3 regions of the Shewanella sp. 8A genome follow, and region 3 is predicted to be linked to each of the others. Evidence: predicted binding sites of a transcription regulator. Region 3 holds the regulator's gene; each other region holds the start of a gene.

Region 1 (6,879 bases), on a different contig from region 3:
AACTGTTTTCAGAGGTTTGTGAGTTTGGTGATCCTGCGGTATTAAGCACTGTGCTCGAGCTTCTTTGGCAATCCCAGTACGACAATAAGCTGAAATTCAACATCGATGTGCATCTGCAACGCTTAGAAGATAACACCCCAGATCCTGCCGATTTTGATAGCTATGGCGTATACCCAGCAATGGATGCCGTGGTTGCGCTTTCCACTTTGCTTGGGGCGATTCAAACCAACCTTGAGGAAGATATCACCAATATCAGCAAGTTATCCTCAAGCACCGTGGCGAACTATATCGAGACCATCAGCGATGTGGATTTAACCGATGATGCCTTAGATGACTACGTCTTCGCCCATGAAGTGATGGAAGAAGAGCGCGCGCTACAAAATACCCTGCTGGAAATTATCGAAGAAAATCCTAAGATTACTGCCGAATTAGTGAAGGGTTTACGCAAAGAGATTATCGAAGCGGGTGTATCGAATATCGGGATCAGCGTCGCATAATAAACCCTTTTAAGGTCTAGGGTTTATCTCTTCAGTTGCCTTGAAAATCCGGTGATGTTACCTAACATTTTTACTGCTTAGGTAGCATCAGCTACGGGTTTGAATCACCGGAGGATAGAGTTAACTCTATAACCCATTCAATATGAAAAAAATTGTTTATCAAGGTTTTATTTTAACCAATAGCGAAGGCCTTACCGATACCTGGAAACTCACTATAGGCGGGCAAAACCGTATTGGTTCTCTATTTGAATTACGCCGTTTAGTGAATTATTACCGTGAGCTTGGGATTGTGCCAGCCACCCGCGCGAGCCTGCAAGATGCTAAGCAAACGCAAAACTCCATGAGCCAAAATACTTTAAAACCCCGTAAACGTTAATCTTAAGCCATTGAAAAAAGTTCAGGCGCTTTGGATTGCATAAACTCGATAAACACCTTCACTTTCAGCGGTTGCTGACTACGCTGGTGATAAAGAATCGAAATTCTACGTTGTTCGCCAATCCATTCCGGTAAGAGCACTTTTAAACGCCCTTCTTTAATCTGTTGTTTTACGAATAATTCTGGCCCATACAGAATACCACCATGATCTAAGGTCGCCTGAATCGCGCCATGGAGATCCGTGAGCGTGAGTTTTGTTGGGCCATTAAAATAGAAAGACTCGCCATTAGGATGCTTTAAATGCCAATTAAACAGCGGCCAAACTTTGATCAACTGATGGTTTTCAAGATCATCGGGATGGATCAATTCAGGGGCATGGGCTAAATATTCCGGCGTCGCAAACAAACGATAATCAAGCTCACCTAAAGTACTCGACACCCAAGAAGAATCAGGCTGTGCACCACCGACAATCGCGACATCAATCCCTTTATCAATTAAATCCACTAACTCATTGCTTTGGGAAATGTGTAAACGAATATCGGGATATAAACGGCCAAACTCGTTTAATGCGTGAATAAAGATAATTGAAATAATTGAGATTGGCGCAGCTATCCGCAATGTGCCTTCAGGTTTATCGCTGCCAATGCCACTGAGTTCATCGAACTGCGCAATCACACTCTGATATCGCTGAAATAACGCTAAACCTTCCTCGGTTAATCGCAGCTTGCGGGTACTTCGCATAAACAATTGCTTATCGAGTTTTTCTTCAAGCTTGGCCAGCTTACGGCTCACAGTAGCGATAGGCATATCGAGCACTTTCGCGGCTTGAGAAAAACTGCCCGCATTCACCAAATGCACAAACAGATAAATTAACTGCAGCTCAGCGCCAACATCATCAGCCATGTTCAATCCCATCGTTTAGCGTGAGTGCCGCTCACAGGTATAAGGCACTAACTCATTGTGTTTTAAACGTAGAATTATTCATTTCTACGACCATAGCGCAATAGCTTCCAAGGTTAATCCTATGCTATTTTGCCAATAAGTTTACTGCGCTAACACCGATTATCGTCAATTACCCTAGGTATTATTCCCTGCTAGCGCACCCACAACGTCTTCTTGCGGGAAAGCAAAAACACAAAAGGATGAGTGAGGGATATGACCATTTTAACCCCTCTGTTTGCCGTCTTCGGGATCATGCTGCTCGGCACACTTGTACAAAAACTGCGTTTTCTCCCAGTAGAAACCGACCAAGTGCTCAATCAATATGTCTACTATATTGCGTTTCCTGCCATTCTCCTGATTGCACTGGCCCAGCAACCGATTGAAGAAATTCTGCAATGGGGATTTATTGCAGGCTATAGCGCCGCCATGCTGATGATTTATCTGATTTGTGTTGGTATATCCTTACTTTTCAATCCCAAACAGCATGCAATTGCCGCCGTGCGCGCCTTAAATGCCACCTTTGGCAATACCGCATTTATTGGAATTCCGCTGCTGGTGATTATATTTCCTGAACAACAAAGCGCCCTAGTTGCCGCCGCCATAGCCAGTTTATTGTCCGTGCTTATGTTTGCCGTGGCCTTGGTCTCGCTGGAGCTTACGACAAATACCCACAGACAACACCACGCCGTAGTGATCATGTGTTTAGCTGTGGTTAAAAATCCCATCGTTATCGGCTGCTTTATCGGCATTGCAATTTCGGCATTGGGGATAACACTGCCCTCTGGCGTAGCCATGATGATCCAACAAATTGGCAATACCTCAAGCCCCTGCGCTTTATTTGCCGTTGGCATGGTATTAGCCAAAGCCATGCGCTACCAAAAAGATAGCAAGGTATTTAGCCTGACGAATCTTATCGAACTTAGCCTTATCAACCTCTTTAAATTAATCCTACAACCCGCATTGGTTTTCTTCATGCTTAAAAGCGTTGGCGTTAGTGGAGATTACTTAGTGATGGGTGTAATCCTCAGTGCCTTACCTACGGCGGCCAGCGTCTATTTACTTGCTCAGCGCTATAACACCCAAGCCTCAACCAGTGCGCAGGGGATATTATTTGGCACTATAGTGACTTTTTTTAGCTTACCTATTTTAGAACAACTTGTTAAAACCTATTCATAAACAAGCGATTAAACTCTAGCTTATTGCAATGTGTCGAATATTTACCCAAAGCCACTTTACTGTATATAAAATCAGTATATACTGTTTATCAATACAGTGATTTGGTAAGTTTTGCGACAGGAACTCATTATGCTTTGCCAACTCAGCATCAATAATTTCGCTATCGTCCGTTTTCTCGAACTGGATTTTCGTCCCGGTATGACCAGCATTACTGGTGAAACTGGCGCAGGTAAATCCATCGCTATCGACGCCTTAGGTTTGTGCCTAGGTAATCGTGCCGATGCCAGTAGTGTTCGCCCTGGTGCAAGTAAAACCGAAGTCAGTGCTCGATTTTCACTACACGATGTTCCCCTTGCCAAACGTTGGCTCGAAGATAACGATCTCGAACTTGATGATGAGTGTATTCTGCGTCGAACTATTGGCAGTGATGGCCGCTCACGCGCCTACATTAATGGCAATCCTGTGCCGTTAACTCAACTGAAATTACTCGGGCAATTGCTGGTCGGTATCCATGGTCAGCACGCCCACCACGCTATGCTAAAGAGTGAGCATCAACTCACCTTGCTCGACAGCTACGCCAATCACAGACTACTGATAGACACAGTGGCAGCAAGCTATCAACGCTGCAAACAAATCGAAGCCGAACTCAAGCAATTAGAAGCCTCACAGCATGAACGTATTGCCCGAAAACAGCTGGTGCAATATCAAGTTGAAGAGCTAGATGAATTCGACCTCAAGGTCGGTGAATTTGAGGACATTGAGCAAGAGCATAAACGCCTCGCCAATGGCACTGAACTGGTGGATAGCTGCCAAGCCAGCCTATATTTACTCACAGATGGCGAAGAGAGCAATATTGAGTCACTGCTTAACAAAACTGTAAGCCTTGCTGAAAATTTGCAAAGCTATGATCCCGCATTAACCAATGTCAGTACTATGTTGAATGAAGCCCTTATTCAAGTACAAGAGAGCGCGGGAGAATTACAGCATTACCTGAGTAAACTCGAACTCGATCCCGCGCATTTTGCCTATTTAGAGGAACGACTCTCAAAGGCTATGCAACTGGCCCGTAAGCATCATGTTAGCCCTGACAAATTAGCCGAACATCATTTGGCACTCAAAGCGGAACTCACAACCCTCGATGACGATGAAACTAAGTTAGAGGAAATCCAACTCCAAGTTGAAGCGAGTAAAACCGCTTACTTAGCGAACGCACAAAAACTGAGCCAGAGCCGCGCCCGTTATGCGAAAGAACTGGATAAGTTAGTGACTCAATCTATCCACGAACTCAACATGCCCAAGGGTAAGTTCACCATTGAAGTGAATTTTAATCCCGAGATTATGTCGGTAAATGGCAGCGATAATATAGAGTTTATGGTCACAACCAACCCTGGACAGCCTTTACAACCGATTTCACGGGTTGCCTCTGGCGGTGAATTATCGCGTATCGGTTTAGGCATCCAAGTGATTACTGCAAAAAAGGTTGCCACTCCTACCCTGATTTTCGACGAGGTGGATGTGGGAATTTCAGGCCCGACCGCTGCTGTGGTTGGCAGAATGCTGCGTAGTCTAGGAGAATCGACTCAAGTACTTTGTGTAACCCATTTACCTCAAGTTGCTGGTAATGGCCATCAACATATGTTTGTGAATAAATTCAACAAGGCGGGCAGTACAGAAACCACTATGATGCCTTTGGATAGGGAGCAACGTATCCAAGAATTAGCCAGACTTCTTGGTGGCGATACAATTACTTCTAACACTCTCGCCAATGCACGAGAACTATTACAGTAAAAATACAGTAAGCCACCGCAACGAAAATAAAGCTTTATAACCAATGCCTTATCTACAGCAGATAAGGCATTGGCATTTATAGGGTAACGAACTTTAGTTTGGGTTAACTAAAGATATTATTGGCTAATAAAGACAATTACTTGCAGACAAATAAGTGCAAAAATACCAGCTAACACATCGTCTATCATAATGCCAAAACCACCTTCAACTTTGGCATCAAGCCATCGAATCGGCCAAGGTTTTAGGATGTCGAATAGCCGAAACAGCACAAAACCGACAGCGAGCCACAGAATACCAGCGGGGGCGGCAATCATAGTGATCAATAAACCTGCAACTTCATCCCATACAATCGCGCCATGGTCATGTACGCCCATGTCCTTAGCGGCCTTATCGCAGATATAAATCCCCGCGAGTACGCACACTAAGGTCAGGGCTAAATACCAACTCAAGGGCAACTGGGCCAATAATAAATAGAGCGGGACTGCCGCCAAGGTACCAAAAGTACCTGGAGCCTTAGCCGCTAAACCACTGCCAAAACCGAGGGCTAAAAAATGAATAGGATTTTTAAGGGACAGGCGCGACAGCGCCTGATCTTGGGATAACAACTTCATTAAAAATGCTCAAAACCGTGGTACGGTGGCGTAAATAGCTCACCATTAAGTTGCAACTTAAGCTTACTGCCCGCACAGATTTGCCCAACACGGACAAACTTAGTACCAGCATGGCTGAGGGCGGTTTCTAACGCACCTTTTTGTGCCTCAGGCACGGTAAAGAGCAGTTCATAATCCTCGCCCCCCGTCAGCGCATAGCCTAATGCATGTTCTTCGCTCACGGTATCTTGCATCGCGCGCGACAAAGGAATCGCCCCCACATCGACTACAGCGCCAACCTTTGATGCCTTGAGGATATGCCCAATATCCGAGATAAAACCATCGGATAAATCGATGGCACTGGATGCCAAAGAGCGCAATGATTGCCCAGCCAATACTCGAGGAGTGGGTCGATAATGGCGATTAATCAAAAACTCTTTATGCTCCGCTCGCGCATGTTGCACGCCGCGGATCAAGTCCAGCCCTAACGCAGAATCACCAAGCGTACCCGTTACATAAATCCAGTCACCGGCCTTAGCGCCATGACGGGTCAAGGCTTTACCATGGGGGACTTGCCCGTGCACTGTGATATTAATCGCCCTAGGCCCGCGAGTTGTGTCACCACCTATCAAGGCGATGCCATAATATTCTGCCGCTTCAAACAGGCCTTCACTAAAACCACTCAGCCAGGTCTCGTTAACCTCTGGCAAAGTGAGTGCAAGCGTCATCCACGCAGGCTCGGCCCCCATTGCCGCTAAATCAGAAAGATTTACAGCTAAGGCTTTGTAACCTAAGGCTTGAGGTGGAATATCGGGGAAGAAGTGAACATTTTCGACTAAGGTATCGCAGGAAATGGCGATCGACTTATTTTCGGCGGGCTGCACAAGGGCGCAATCGTCGCCAATACTCAATTTGACATCACGGCGTGCTGGGCCGCGGTGATTGAAATAACATTCAATAAGCTGGAATTCTTTCACTGTACAGTTTGGCGCGACTCACATCGGCCACCTTTGTTAGCAATGAAAAACGGTATCCTAAGATACCGTTTGTCCTTATTACTTACGTGCAACCAGTTTGTCGAGTAATCCATTAACAAACTTATGGCTTTCATCCGCACCGAAAGCTTTAGCCAATTCAATCGCCTCGTTAATGGCAACTTTAAATGGCACATCTTTACGGAAAGTCAGCTCATAGGCCGCTAGGCGTACTATGGCTTTCTCCACTGGAGACACCTCATCAATAGGGCGATCTAAGTGTGGAATGATCAACTCATCCAATTGGGTTTTCTTAGTTGCTACGCCTGCAAATAGCTCACGAAAATAAGCTACGTCTACACCATCGAGACTCTGTTCAGTTAAAAACTCATGCTCGACATCGGCAATATTATTCCCGCTTAGTTGCCATGAATAAATGGCTTGAACGGCTAAACGGCGGGCCTTGCGGCGCTCAGAAGGCTTCATTATTTTTCCTACTATTACAACTGTTGTTCAAGCTGTTGCAAAACGTTGACC
Region 2 (6,879 bases), on a different contig from region 3:
TTTCCGTCCCATACAAAACCGTAGTTGGTGTTATAAACCACGTCATACCAAGCACCCCATTGTTTACCAATAGTGATCGTGCCGTATTTATCGTGACTGATACCAGCGTAACCTAACCGATTGTAAAAAAACTCATCCTGAACGGATTCAAAGCGGTTGTTATAGACAATATCACTGTTGCCAACGGGGTTAACGCCCCATTCCAACTTAGCAAACGCATTCCAGCCATGGGTTAACTCACGGCTGAAACCAAAATTAATTCGAGAAGCACCATTTACAACCTCAGTTTCACCTTGAGTGTTGATTACACGCGCATCAATAAACCCCCCTATCTCGACTGCATTTTTGTCATCTTTGTAGATTTCGATTGCAGATACAGTTGGCGCAAGAAAGAGTGCTGCTAACGCAGTGGCGACTATCGTTTTGTTCATTTGGTGCTTAACCTTTTTCGTTTATGTTTTATCAACGTCATTCCGTTGTTATATTTCCTTACAATTTCCCACTGAGAGTAGCAAATTTTCAATAAACACTCCAAGGGAAACCTAAGCATTCTGTAGATAAATATCACAAAAACTGACTGATTAACCGCTGTAAAACAGGTTAAAACACTATAAATACCCGTTAAGAAAACACAAATAAAACAACATAAACATTAAATTAACAGCAACTGTTTAGAGACAATGTCTGTGTAATTCAATTTCATTATTGAAAAAATAGGCTCTGCAATGGGACAAATTTGCTTATCAACGTAGTATTGATAATCAATTATAGACGATCTATGTGAAACAGGTTCAGGACCATTTACAGTGATGACATAATCAATCTGAGCTCCTCTCTTGCCATAGGATACCTTTCCTGTTAACTCACATAGCTGACGTGCGACTTTGACATGGGGGGAAGATTTTGCGGTGTACTCTTCAAGATTTCGGCGCATTCGTTTACTAAACACTAATTCAGCATCCCGCTTTCCTGTCTGCAGTTCGCTTATGACACCAGCGAGATAACCGCTGATATCTCGCTGATTGAACATTCGCTCATAAAGTTCAGCTTGAACCTTACGCGCTAAGGGGCTCCAATCACTTCGCACCTGCTCCATCCCCTTAAAAGTGATTTCCAGCCCTCCATTCCTATTGCGCCAAGCACCAACATAACGCTTCTTACTACCCTCCTCCGATCCCCTCAAGGTCGGCATAAAAAACTGTTCGTAATGGCGCTCAAACTGTAGCTCAAGGAAGCTTTCTAGCTGAAACTCCTTTACGATTTTACTCTGCCATTGCTGATTAATTCGCGCGGCAATCTGCTTACCTAAGGCATTAATATCACCGAGATCAGGATCAGAGCCCAAATAAACAAAGGTGGAATCCGTGTCCCCATAAATAACTTGATAACCCATTTCCTCTATCCAAGCGCGAGTCTGTTTCATAATCTGATGACCGCGCATGGTGATGGAGCTTGCCAGTTTCGCATCATGGAACACGCAGCCTTGAGAGCCTAAAACCCCATAGAGCGAATTCATAATGATTTTAATTGCTTGCGATAAAGGCGCATTTGCCTCCCGCTTGGCTTTTTCGCGTTGTTCTGAGAGATTTTGGATGAGTTTTGGCAGGATCGGTTGATGCCGACTAAAACGAGCCCCTAAAAAACCGGGAACGATTTCAGACTCGCCCAAAATATGTTCCTCGTTATCCAGACCTTCAATGAGCCCTTTCGGATCGATCAAAAAAGTACGAATTATCGATGGATAAAGACTTTTAAAGTCAAACACTAAAATATGTTGATAAAAACCAGGGACTGAATCCATTACATAACCGCCAGGGCTTTCAATCCCTTGACTTGCAGGCTCTGCGGGCGCGACGAAACCCGTTCTATGTAAATGCGGTAGATACAAATGGTTGAATGCGGCGACCGAGGCGCCTACCCGCCCTAGTTCTAATCCCGTTAACTCGGCGCGAGCGAGGGCAAAATCCCACAACTGAGTATGCTCAAAAATATCCCACACTAAGCGACTATCGGTCAGATTATAATGTGCAAGACCTTGTTTATTTTCGGCAAATAGCGCATCAATCTCTTGCGCTCGATTTTCTACATCATGAATCGCTTTGCCTTCGCCCAGCAACGCTTGGGCGACAAACTCCAAGGAGAAGCGCTCGAATTGATAAAAGGCCGCCTTTAACCAATCGATACCATCGAGCACCACTCGCCCAGGCAAACTTAAGGTTTCTGGCCGAAATTTATTCTCCACCTTCCACTCAAGGAGCGCGCCACCTCGACCGATACGCAGCGGGATCCGGTGCAGTAAAGCACGCCGATATAACAGGGCCAAATCAAAGGTCACCACCGACCAACCAATGATCACATCGGGATCAAACTCAGTAAACCAAGCGATGAGACGATGGATAAGCGCCGCCTCGTCGTTCACCCATTCGATGTAAATTGCAGCTTCTGGCTGCGCCTCGCCCACCATAATGACTTTTTCATAGGGCTGAGATTGCGCATCGCGCCCATAAAGGGCCACAGAATAGAGTAATCCGTCAAAACTGCATTCAAAATCAAGCGAGATTGAACGCAATTTTATTTCCGGCTGCGGCGCAACCGCTTTTGCACGTATTGCGCTAAACACAGGCAACTGTCCATCTATGCCAGCGTTGCTGACATAATGCCCTAAAAATGCCACATCGAGTGCCACAAAACGCTCGATTAAAAAGCGCTGCTCTGGACGGATATCCGACTCAAATAAGGGAATACCCGCATCTGTTGCTATCCGCTGCAAGTGACGAAATACATTTGTCGATTGAGCATAAATCCCCGCCACGGATTGTCTTTTAAAACTTTTAAGCATAAGCGGCACAAAGCGTAGCGCCAGCCCCGGCGTTTGTAACTGTAATGCAGCCATATCGCTTTGATGGCAAAAACAAATGTACTCAGAGCCAGGTAACTCAAACAGCACAGGGCCAGAAACAGTGGCGAGATAATACTGCAACACGAGCGTTGAACCGCGTGTAATAGCATGGCGCGTCAGGACGCGTCCCTGTACACTCACAGGCGCAGCAGTGTCATGTGTCAGACTCTCGGGTGGATTCAACTGCGGTTTCACTCTAAGGCTCTCGCTGCTTATTGATTCTCGGGATACAGAATAAAATTGCCATAAAATGGCAGAAAAGTTTCTTAGGCTATGCAATCACTGTTATTATGTACAGCATTAATTCGATAAAGTAGTGCCGCATGTTACCTGACAACGTAAAAAACCAGATCCGCGCTATCTATAAAGATATTGCCACCGCTTTGCCTAATTTTAGGCCGCGCCGCGAGCAAAACTTTATGGTAGCAGAAATCTCTAAGACCCTGGCTGGCGACTATGACAAAGATAGACGCATCATAGTGGTCGAAGCGGGTACGGGGATTGGTAAATCATTGTCTTATATTTTGGGCACGATACCGCTTGCGCTTGCGAGTAAGAAAAAAGTCTGTATCGCCACGGCAACCGTTGCGCTGCAGGAGCAGTTGCTGCACAAAGACTTACCGTTTTTTCTCGAACAATCAGGGCTAAACTTTCGCTTTGGTCTGGTCAAAGGGCGCCAGCGGTATGTCTGTTTATCCAAACTTGCCATGTTGATCGGCGATGATAACAGTACCCAAATGGCCATGTGGCAAACAAAGCCAGATAACAGCCAAATTGCCATGCTGCAAGAGCTGCTCAGCGACTTTAATGAAGGCCGCTGGAACGGTGAAATCGATACACTATCGACACCGATACCGGACCATCTCTGGCAACAAATCGCCTGCGATAAACACAGTTGTCATCGGCAACTCGCCAGCCATCGTAATTGCCCGTTTCACAAGGCCCGTGAGGATGTGGATACTTGGGATGTACTGATCGCCAACCATAGTTTGCTGTTCGCCGACTTAGAGCTAGGCGGCGGGGTGATTTTGCCCGATCCCGAAGAGGTATTTTACGTCATTGACGAAGGTCACCACTTACCAATTGTCGCACGGGACTTTTCTAGCGCACAGGCAACGCTTAGAGGCGCCGCCGACTGGCTTGAAAAAGTCGGTAAGACCAGCGCCAAGTTACAAAATCAGATAAAGAGCAACAATATCATCGCCCCAGCGCAGGCGATGCAGGATCATATTGGCGACTTAATCGCTCAGCTCAATCAAGTCGCCCACTATTGTGATACCCAGACCAAGCAGTTTGCCAATCCAGAGAGTCGCTATCGGTTCGAACACGGCAAATTACCCGATGCGTTAAAAATCCCTGCCGAGAATCTCGCGGCCACCTCCAATCTTGCTCTCAAGCAATTTAACAAGATGCAGTTATTGCTGGCCGAGGCGATAAAAGATGGCGATATTCCTAAGCACCAGGCTGAAGCGCTGCAGGCCGAAATGGGCTTTATGTTGCAGCGACTCGAGAACCTGCAAAAGCTCTGGAAAATGATGGCCAAGGAAGATTCCACTAAAGGTGCCCCAATGGCCCGTTGGATCGAGTTAATTACAGGCAAACAGGTCGATTATCTGTTTAGCGCCTCGCCGATTGAAGTCGGTTTTATGCTCGAATCTATGCTGTGGCAAAAGGCTGCTGGCGTCGTGCTATGTAGCGCTACGCTGCGGGCGCTGAATAACTTTGACCATTTTGCCCATCAGGTAGGGTTATCATTAAAGGACGGCAGCCGTTATCTTGCCCTGCAATCCCCTTTCGATTATCCGAATAATGCCACGCTCTACTTACCTAAGATGAAAACCGAGCCGACGGATGATGCCTATACTGCTGAACTTGCCGAACAAATTATCGAGCTAATTGACGGCGAAATGGCTACCTTAGTGCTGTTTGCGTCTTATTGGCAAATGGAAAAAGTGGCCGAATTGCTCGAGGGCAAACTCACGCAGGAAATCCTGATCCAAGGTAATGCACCACGCCAGCAATTGCTGGAGACCCATAAGGCCAAATGTGATAAAGGTGAACCGAGCATCTTGTTTGGCACCGGCAGTTTTTCTGAAGGCTTGGACTTACCCGGAGATTACCTCACCAACCTCATCGTCACTAAGCTACCCTTTGCTGTGCCAACCTCGCCCGTTGAGCAAGCCCATGCTGAATATGTGAAAATAAAGGGTGGAAATCCGTTTCTGCAGCTCACCATTCCTGATGCATCGCGAAAGCTTATCCAAAGTTGTGGTAGATTACTGCGTAAAGAGCAAGATTATGGTCGAGTCACTATCCTAGATAGGCGGTTAGTGACGAAGCGTTACGGCAAATCCTTGCTAGACGCACTCCCACCTTTTAGACGAGTCATTGAGTAGGATTAAGATTTGGAGTTGTTACTTGAGCCCAGTAACTGGGCCCTGTTGGCTGTCATTGGCTTAATTGCAGGTTTTATCGATGCCGTGGTCGGTGGTGGCGGCCTGCTCTCCATTCCGGCCCTGCTAACCCTTGGTCTCTCGCCTCACACCGCTTTAGGTACCAACAAATTTGCCGCCAGTTTTGGTTCCTCAATGGCTGCCTTTACCTATTACCGTCAACACTTACTCAAACCCGCTTTTTGGTATATGGCATTTGTCGCAACCTTTTTTGGCGCAGTTCTTGGCAGCGTATTGGTGTATTTGTTAAACGCGCAGTGGCTTGAAAAAGCCTTACCACTGCTCATTATTGGCATTGCAATTTACAGCTTGCTGAGCCCTAATGCCATCTCGGATACCGATTGTCAGACGCCGACAAAAGCCCAATCCAAGCTCAAGCAAAGCCTGCAAGGTTTATTACTAGGCATCTACGATGGTTTTGCTGGTCCCGGCATTGGCGCCTTTTGGACAGTGAGTTCAGGTTCATTATATAAATTACCTCTTTTGCATAGTTGCGCGCTCGCTAGAGCCATGACTTTTACCAGCAATTTGACGGCGCTGGCGATCTTTGGCTTTCTTGGGCAAGTCCATTGGCAAATTGGCCTGTGGATGGGGTTATGTATGATGCTCGGCTCCTTTATCGGCGCTCGCTGTGCGATAAAATTTGGTATGCCTTTTATTCGGCCTTTGTTTATATTAATTGTCCTGTCAATTGCCGCTAATCTGGCGTGGAGCGCATGGTTTTGAACACTTCGCAGCTAATCAGCACGTTGAAAAATCAGCTAAAAACATTAGAGCAAGAAGTACTGCAACACGACAGTCATCTTGCGCCGAGCCAACGCAAACTCCTACTAGATATTGAACGCTTTAATCAATCGCTGTTTATTCAAAATGGCGCCCAGTTGATGCCCTGTATTGAACAAATTCGAAGTAGTATCGGTCAGTTAGAGAAGCAAATCGCCCTAAAACTCGCGCCGCAAACCATCGCCTTAAGCTGTGAACGTATTCAAGACCGTTTTACTGCGGTTAAACGGGCGCTACTGACGACCTCAATCGATATAAAGTCTAAAAATCAACAACGTGCCAGTAAGCGCGCACGTTTTGCCCAACAACAAAACCAATCGCATCAAGCCAGCGGGTTTGCTTGGATCGCCAGCAATGTGTTACAAAATAGCCACGAAATCTATGCCGAACTGAATAAGCATCTGAATTGGGCGAAAAAATTTGAACAAAAAATTGCAGAAATGGAGTCAAAACTTGAAAACTGTCATAGTGCTGACAAAATCCGTTTGCAAAATGACATCCTTTTGATGCATCGTCGTTTGGGAAAATGCAGGCAAGCCATCAGTTATATCGAAGATCGCATTCAAGCATTCGAACGTCCGCATCAGAGCCATAATCGTTAAGGAGCAACAATGAAATCACTTTTGCCAATCAGCAGCCTGCTAATGCTACTCGGCTCTGCCTCAGCCTTTGCCGCAGATCTGAATATCCCTATGTCCTTCGAATACCTTGCCCTCGATGGCAAAAAAGTCGAGTCCAGCGTAT
Region 3 (6,879 bases):
TAAAATAAGGCGCCGAAGAAGGCGGCAAAGAACATCACCTCGGAGAAAATAAACCAGCTCATGCCTTGGCGAAACGATCTATCCATCTGATGGGAATAGAGGCCCGTCATCGATTCTTTGATCACGGTTCTAAACCAGCCAACCAGCATAAACAGGATGACGGCGATGCCTGCCAGTAGAATATAGCCGCCCCCCGAAGCGCCAGATTTGAGTTGATGTACAAAATGTCCTGCCCCAAAGGCGATTAAAAACAAGCCGATAGCACCAACAATCGGCCAAGCACTCTGGGCGGGGACGTAGTAAGTCTCATGTTTAGTGGTCATTTTGCAGCTCCTTGCTCTATGGCAGACGCTAACTGCTTGTCGGTAATGTCGTAGAGGGTGTAAGAGAGGGTTAAGGTGTGGATAGACTCGGGTAATTGAGGATCCACAAAGAAGATCAACGGTAGCTCGGCGCGACTCGCGGCGGCTAAGTGTTGTTGGTTAAAGCAAAAACATTCGGTTTTATTGAAATAAGCCGCGCCTTGTCCGGGCGAAATAGAAGGAATCGCCTGGCCCACGATCGCTCTATTCGAGACGTTTTGCGCCAGAAATGCCGTGTGAATAAGTTCTCCTGGATGCACTTCGAGCCGTTTCGTTTGTGGCTCAAATTTCCACGGCATGCCCGTCTGCACCTGCGAGATAAACTCCACCGTTACCACCCGGTTCTTGTCCACAGTGATCGCTTGATAACTGCTGGCAGTATTAGAGGTTTTGCCATTAATACCCAGTTTTTCGCACAACACATCGTAGAGCGGCACTAAGGCGAACCCAAAGCCAAACATCCCAAGGCAGCCCAGCACCAGCAGACTGATGAGCTTACGGTTGGACTTGATGTTGGGCTGATGGGGTTGGCCTTGCATGTTATTTCACCTCGGGTGGCGTGGTGAAAGAGTGGTAGGGCGCAGGGCTGGGTAGGGTCCACTCTAAGCCTTCGCTGCCTTCCCAAGGTTTGGCGGGCGCCTTTTCACCGCCCCGAATGCACTTAATCACCAGCACGAGGAAAATTAGCTGAGAAAGACCAAAGGCAAAACCCCCAATCGACACGATTTGGTTTACATCGGCAAATTGAATCGAGTAATCGGGAATACGCCTTGGCATACCCGCAAGACCTAAGAAATGCATCGGGAAAAACAACACGTTGACCGAAATTACTGAGCACCAAAAATGCCACTGGCCTAGCTTTTCGCTGTACATATGGCCGGTCCATTTTGGCAACCAGTAATAGGCCGCCGCCATGATGGAGAAAATCGCACCAGTGACTAACACATAGTGAAAGTGGGCCACCACAAAGTAAGTATCGTGGTATTGGAAGTCGGCTGGCGTGATGGCGAGCATCAGGCCAGAGAAGCCGCCAATAGTGAACAGGATAATAAAGGCCACCGCGAACAACATTGGGGTTTCAAAACTCAATGAGCCGCGCCACATGGTCGCTACCCAGTTAAACACTTTTACCCCAGTCGGCACGGCAATCAGCATAGTGCAGTACATAAAAAACAACTCAGCAAACACAGGCATACCGGTGGTGAACATATGGTGCGCCCACACGAGGAAGGACAGAATCGCAATACTCGCCGTGGCATACACCATGGATGAATAGCCGAATAATGGTTTACGGCTGAAAGCCGGAACTATGGCGGAGATAATGCCGAAGGAAGGCAAAATCATGATGTAGACTTCGGGGTGACCGAAGAACCAGAAGATATGCTGGAACATCACAGGATCACCACCACCTGCCGCCTCGAAGAAGCTAGTACCGAAAAACTTATCGGTTAACACCATAGTAACGGCGCCCGCGAGTACGGGCATTACGGCGATCAGCAAGAAGGCGGTAATCAGCCAAGTCCAGACAAACAACGGTAACTTCATCCACGTCATGCCGGGAGCGCGCAGGTTGACTATGGTGACGATCACGTTGATGGCCCCCATGATCGAACTTATCCCCATGATATGAATAGAGAATACAAATAATGCTGTGCTGTCAGGGCTATAAGTGGTCGAGAGTGGTGCGTAGAAGGTCCAACCGAAATTAGGGCCGCCGCCTTCCATAAACAGTGAGCTCAATAAAATAGTAAAGGCGAAGGGCAGGATCCAAAAACTCCAGTTGTTCATCCGTGGAAGCGCCATATCAGGCGCACCAATCATCATCGGGATTAACCAGTTAGCTAGTCCGGTAAAGGCTGGCATCACTGCGCCGAATACCATGATTAGCCCATGCACTGTGGTCATTTGGTTGAAGAAGTTAGGTTCAACGAGTTGTAATCCGGGCTGAAAGAGTTCGGCGCGGATCACCATGGCCATCGCACCACCAGTTAAAAACATAATGAAACTAAACCATAGGTACAGGGTGCCAATGTCCTTGTGGTTGGTGGTGAGTAACCAGCGCATGATGCCTTTAGGTGCACCGTGATGGTGTTCATCATGGGCGGCAATTTGATCTTGAGTCAGTGTGCTCATCTTAATCCCCTACTGTCCATGGCGTGCAATATCAGCGGGTTGCACTGTATCGCCGGTATTGTTGCCCCACGCATTGCGCTCATAGGTAATGATGGCAGCAAGTTGTTGTGGCGTGAGTTGGTTGCCAAATGCCTGCATCGCCGTGCCCGGTTTACCGTGCATCACTATATCGATGTGATTGGCGACTGGGCCTGTTGCAATAACGCTACCAGCAAGGGCGGGGAAGGCGGGAGGCATACCTGCACCCGTTAGCTGGTGGCAGGCGGCGCAAACTGTGGCATAGGTCTTTTCCCCTTCGGCCATCAGTTCATCATGGCTGAGCGTGGGAAGACTCGCGGGATCGACACTGGCGATGGGCTCTGTCGCTGCTTTGGGCGCATCGGTGGTTGAGGGGGGCTGAGTCGTTGCTACTGGTTCGCTATTGGTGCCACCGGATTTATGGGCATCAACGTCTTTGGCTTGCACCGCATCACCCGTGTTATTGCCCCACGCATTACGCTCATAGGTAATCACTGCGGCAATTTCTTGGGGCGTTAATTGTTTACTGAAGGCTTGCATGGCCGTACCCGTTTTACCATTGAGCACGATTTCAAGATGACCGCTCAGCGGCCCGGTAGCTATGGGGCTGCCTTTGAGATGAGGGAATACGCCTTTGAGACCTTCGCCATTAGGTTGATGGCAGGCTGCGCAGTGACCAAGGTAAACTTGCTCACCCTGAGTCATCAGCTCTTCTTTACTCAGTGTTTGCGATAAGGCGGCTTGTGCGGCTTGCGCTGCGGCATTGGCAGCTTGTTTTTGTTCTGCAACCCAAGCATCGAACTCGGCTTCGGGCAGTGCCTGAACCACTATCGGCATAAATCCATGATCTTTACCGCAAAGCTCGGCACATTGGCCACGGTAAATGCCGGGTTTATCGATACGGGTCCACGCCTCGTTGATAAACCCTGGGTTAGCATCTTTTTTCACTGCAAAATCTGGTACCCACCATGAATGGATAACATCTTCAGAAGTCATCAGAAAGCGGATTTTTCTATTTACAGGCAGGACAAGGGGCTTATCGACCTCGAGTAAGTAGTGCTTTCCCTTGGCCTCACTACCTTCGATTTGAGGTCTTGGTGTGGCGAGAATACTGTAAAACTCAATATCTTGATCGAAATAGCTGTAATGCCACTTCCATTGCGATCCTGTGACTTTTACCGTGAGATCGGCATTGCTGGGGTCTTCCATGGCAATCAGAGTTTTAGTTGCCGGAATCGCCATTAAGATCAGAATGATAAAGGGAATTATCGTCCAAGCGATCTCAACTTTTGTACTCTCATGGAAGTGTGACGCGACCGCGCCCTTGGATTTTCTGTGGTTGATCATGGCATAAATCATCACGCCAAAAACCACTAAGCCTATCGCGCAGCAGATATACAGAATCGTCATGTGCAGGTGGTATACCTTGCCACTGATTTCTGTTACGCCAGGCGTCATATTGAACCGCATGTCTGCTGCGGCCAACGGTGGGGCGAATAGCACCACGAGTAAACAATACAACCATTGCTTCACAAGACTTCTCCTCTGCTAATTGCAAATAGCAACTACAAAGAAGAGCAACACAGTAAGTCTCAACTCTATGCAAACTCTTCAGTTCCCAAAAAAGTGTTTCTGACTTCAACGTGCGTTGGCGGCTTACTTATGATCAAGTATTGTTACTGCTGTTATTAGCCACACTGGCACATACTGCTGAATAAACCCATTATTCTCAATTCTTGTGGGCGAGCGATATTCGAAAATAACGCGATATTTCTGCCTAAACAGGCCATATATCATGTGCGCCTAAATCAAACATACTTGCTGTTTAAAAATTGATCAAGATCACTTCTTTTTCTAATTGTCTGAAAAATTGCCAAAAAAAAGCCTCACATTCACAGGTGAGGCGGCTTTCAAGGCTAAATACGGTGTGAAAAATTTTTAATGAACAGAGCTGAAAAATGCGGGTTGAGTAAATTTAGCCGATTGTGTGAGATTGGTGCTAGAAGGTTGGTCATTCGTTGAACCTTCAAGCACGATACCCATTGCACGTGCGCTCTTTGCTACAATTTGTAGGCGACGATTATCGCGAGTATCTAGGGCGTTAATCCAAGTAATCACTGCGCTAGATGTGCCACTGGTTAAGGCTTTTTCCATCGCCCAAAGGGTTTCGACCTCATCTTTTGCGTGAACCAATAGTACGCGATCCATGCGCACACCTGCGTTTGCTAATAGCTGCTTGTAGCCAATACTAGGTGGGTTGATGAGCACTATCCATCTTCCCTGTTGGCTCAGTTGGGCAAGTTGTTTGCTCAGCTGTGTCAGCTCTTGGCGCCCTTGGCTCTGAGTTGGCATAGTGACTATTGATGTATGCTGCCAGTCGGTCTCTGTATCTCGAACCGTATCGAGCCATAAACCGGGGTGACGCGGGGCATTACCTAATAGTTTGTTCATAGCCAATCTCCGTTGCGGATCACCCCTACGGCGAGCCCTTCAATTGTTAGACTTTGGAAACTCAAATCGACTTTAATCGGTGAATAGTCTTCATTCTCGGCATGTAGGTAGACTAAATTACCTTTTTTTTCAAAGCGTTTTACGGTTACATCATCATCAACGCGAGCAACAACAACTTGTCCATTGCGCGCTTGTTGTACTTTATGAACGGCAAGCAGGTCACCCTCAAGGATGCCGATATTCTTCATACTGTCGCCTTTTACGCGCAGCAGGAAATCGGCAGCAGGGTGGAACATGCTGGGGTCGACTTGGTAATACTGTTCGACATGCTCTTGGGCGAGAATAGGTTCACCCGCTGCCACTTGGCCGATAAGTGGCAAGCCTGTTTCGCGGTTATCTTCTTCCTCTACAGGGAGACGGATCCCGCGGGAAGTACCAGGCATGATCTCGATGCAGCCTTTTTTCGCCAATGCCTTAAGGTGTTCTTCTGCGGCATTTGCACTTTTAAAACCCAAACGGGTGGCAATTTCGGCCCGAGTGGGTGGCATGCCAGTCTCGGCAATATTACGTTTAATCAGCTCTAAAATTTCGGCTTGGCGTGGCGTCAACGGTCTCATGGTCTTTCCTGTTTTTCTATACAGTTACTGTTAGTATATACAGTATTATTTGTAGTGCAAGTATTAACCACTTTTAACTTGGTCAGCTAGATCTGCAAATAACCGTAATCGTCATCTATGGGGTGAATGCCATTTGCACGGCAGCAATAAATGGCGTTGCCTAAAGTGCGTTACTAAGTCATTAAAATCAGCCGCTGAATCCTGCATCTTTAGGTTGTTTGGGTATATTCTCTAGAATCTGGTATTCTATGGGGCTAATGAACGTACTTACATTGCATAAGAATAATGCCTAAACAAGACTCTCTTTGGTTGAAATCATTACGTTGGATCCAAAAGCACTTAGTGCACACTATTGTTGTGCCACAGGATCCCTTTGCCGATCTGAATCTGGATGCCTCCAGACCGCTTGCTTATGTAATGAAAACAGAATCCCTGAGTGATATTGCTGCGTTAAGCGAGATCACCACGAAACTTGGTTTGCCAAGCCCTTACGAGCCGCTGGTGGTGAATGGCGTTGTGGCGCCACGGGTGGTATGCCTTGAAGGTCGTAAGCCCTTATTTGGTGAACGCGCCAGCAATGAGCCATTCCTCGAATGTTTTATGCGTTTGTTGGCCGTCCATAAGGAAAAGCCAGAGTTAGATATCCAGCTGGTGCCTGTGAGTCTGTATTGGGGTCGTACTCCGGGTAAAGAAGACGACACCATGAAGGCGGCAGTGCTTGAGCGCGAGAACCCTACTTGGTTACGCAAGTGTTTGATGATCTTATTTTTAGGTCGTCATAACTTTGTGCAATTTTCTAATGCGGTATCGCTGCGTTACATGGCCGACGAACATGGAACCGATATGGGCATTGCCCATAAATTGGCTCGAGTAGCGAGAGTGCATTTCCGTCGCCAACGTAAGGTGATGACGGGGCCTGTGTTGCCTAATCGTCAGGCGTTATTCCATTCCTTGCTGAAATCTGAATCCTTACGTAAGGCGATTCAGGAAGAAGCCGCGAGCAAGAAGATTTCTGAAACCCAAGCGCGTGAAACGGCAATTGAATATCTTGATGAAATTGCAGCAAATTATTCCGATAGTCTCGTACGTATTGCTGAGCGCTTTTTAACGTGGTTATGGAACAAGCTCTACAGCGGTATTAACATCAAAGGTGCTGAGCATATTCGGCAGTTACACCACGATGGTCATGAGATTGTGTATGTGCCCTGCCATCGCAGCCATATGGATTACCTGCTGTTATCTTACATTCTGTATTACCAAGGTATGGTGCCACCGCATATTGCTGCGGGTATCAACCT

The links. Region 3 encodes LexA, which represses DNA repair genes until DNA is damaged. Its sites were predicted from a motif close to TACTGTATNNNNATACAGTA; they were not measured.
Region 1: the regulator LexA is predicted to act here: its motif matches at 3,070-3,089, upstream of recN (DNA repair protein RecN).
Region 2: the regulator LexA is predicted to act here: its motif matches at 3,180-3,199, upstream of dinG (ATP-dependent DNA helicase DinG).

The regions. Positions count from the first base shown of each region.
Region 1 covers NZ_JAMDJP010000018.1:7,744-14,622, forward strand. The annotation lists gene M0413_RS14480 (YjaG family protein) at 1-497, shown strand, start outside; gene M0413_RS14485 (DUF3319 domain-containing protein) at 640-873, shown strand; gene lldR (LysR family transcriptional regulator LldR) at 876-1,775, opposite strand; gene M0413_RS14495 (AEC family transporter) at 2,028-2,990, shown strand; gene recN (DNA repair protein RecN) at 3,120-4,778, shown strand; gene M0413_RS14505 (phosphatidylglycerophosphatase A family protein) at 4,895-5,389, opposite strand; gene thiL (thiamine-phosphate kinase) at 5,389-6,345, opposite strand; gene nusB (transcription antitermination factor NusB) at 6,424-6,828, opposite strand; gene ribH (6,7-dimethyl-8-ribityllumazine synthase) at 6,843-6,879, opposite strand, start outside.
Region 2 covers NZ_JAMDJP010000036.1:16,917-23,795, reverse strand. The annotation lists gene M0413_RS19570 (porin) at 1-431, opposite strand, end outside; gene M0413_RS19565 (DNA polymerase II) at 653-3,082, opposite strand; gene dinG (ATP-dependent DNA helicase DinG) at 3,223-5,295, shown strand; gene M0413_RS19555 (sulfite exporter TauE/SafE family protein) at 5,305-6,078, shown strand; gene M0413_RS19550 (primosomal replication protein) at 6,069-6,737, shown strand; gene M0413_RS19545 (DUF2057 domain-containing protein) at 6,747-6,879, shown strand, end outside.
Region 3 covers NZ_JAMDJP010000009.1:147,621-154,499, forward strand. The annotation lists gene M0413_RS09320 (cytochrome c oxidase subunit 3) at 1-323, opposite strand, end outside; gene M0413_RS09325 (cytochrome c oxidase assembly protein) at 320-901, opposite strand; gene ctaD (cytochrome c oxidase subunit I) at 903-2,495, opposite strand; gene coxB (cytochrome c oxidase subunit II) at 2,505-4,046, opposite strand; gene M0413_RS09340 (cell division inhibitor SulA) at 4,452-4,964, opposite strand; gene lexA (transcriptional repressor LexA) at 4,961-5,581, opposite strand; gene plsB (glycerol-3-phosphate 1-O-acyltransferase PlsB) at 5,867-6,879, shown strand, end outside.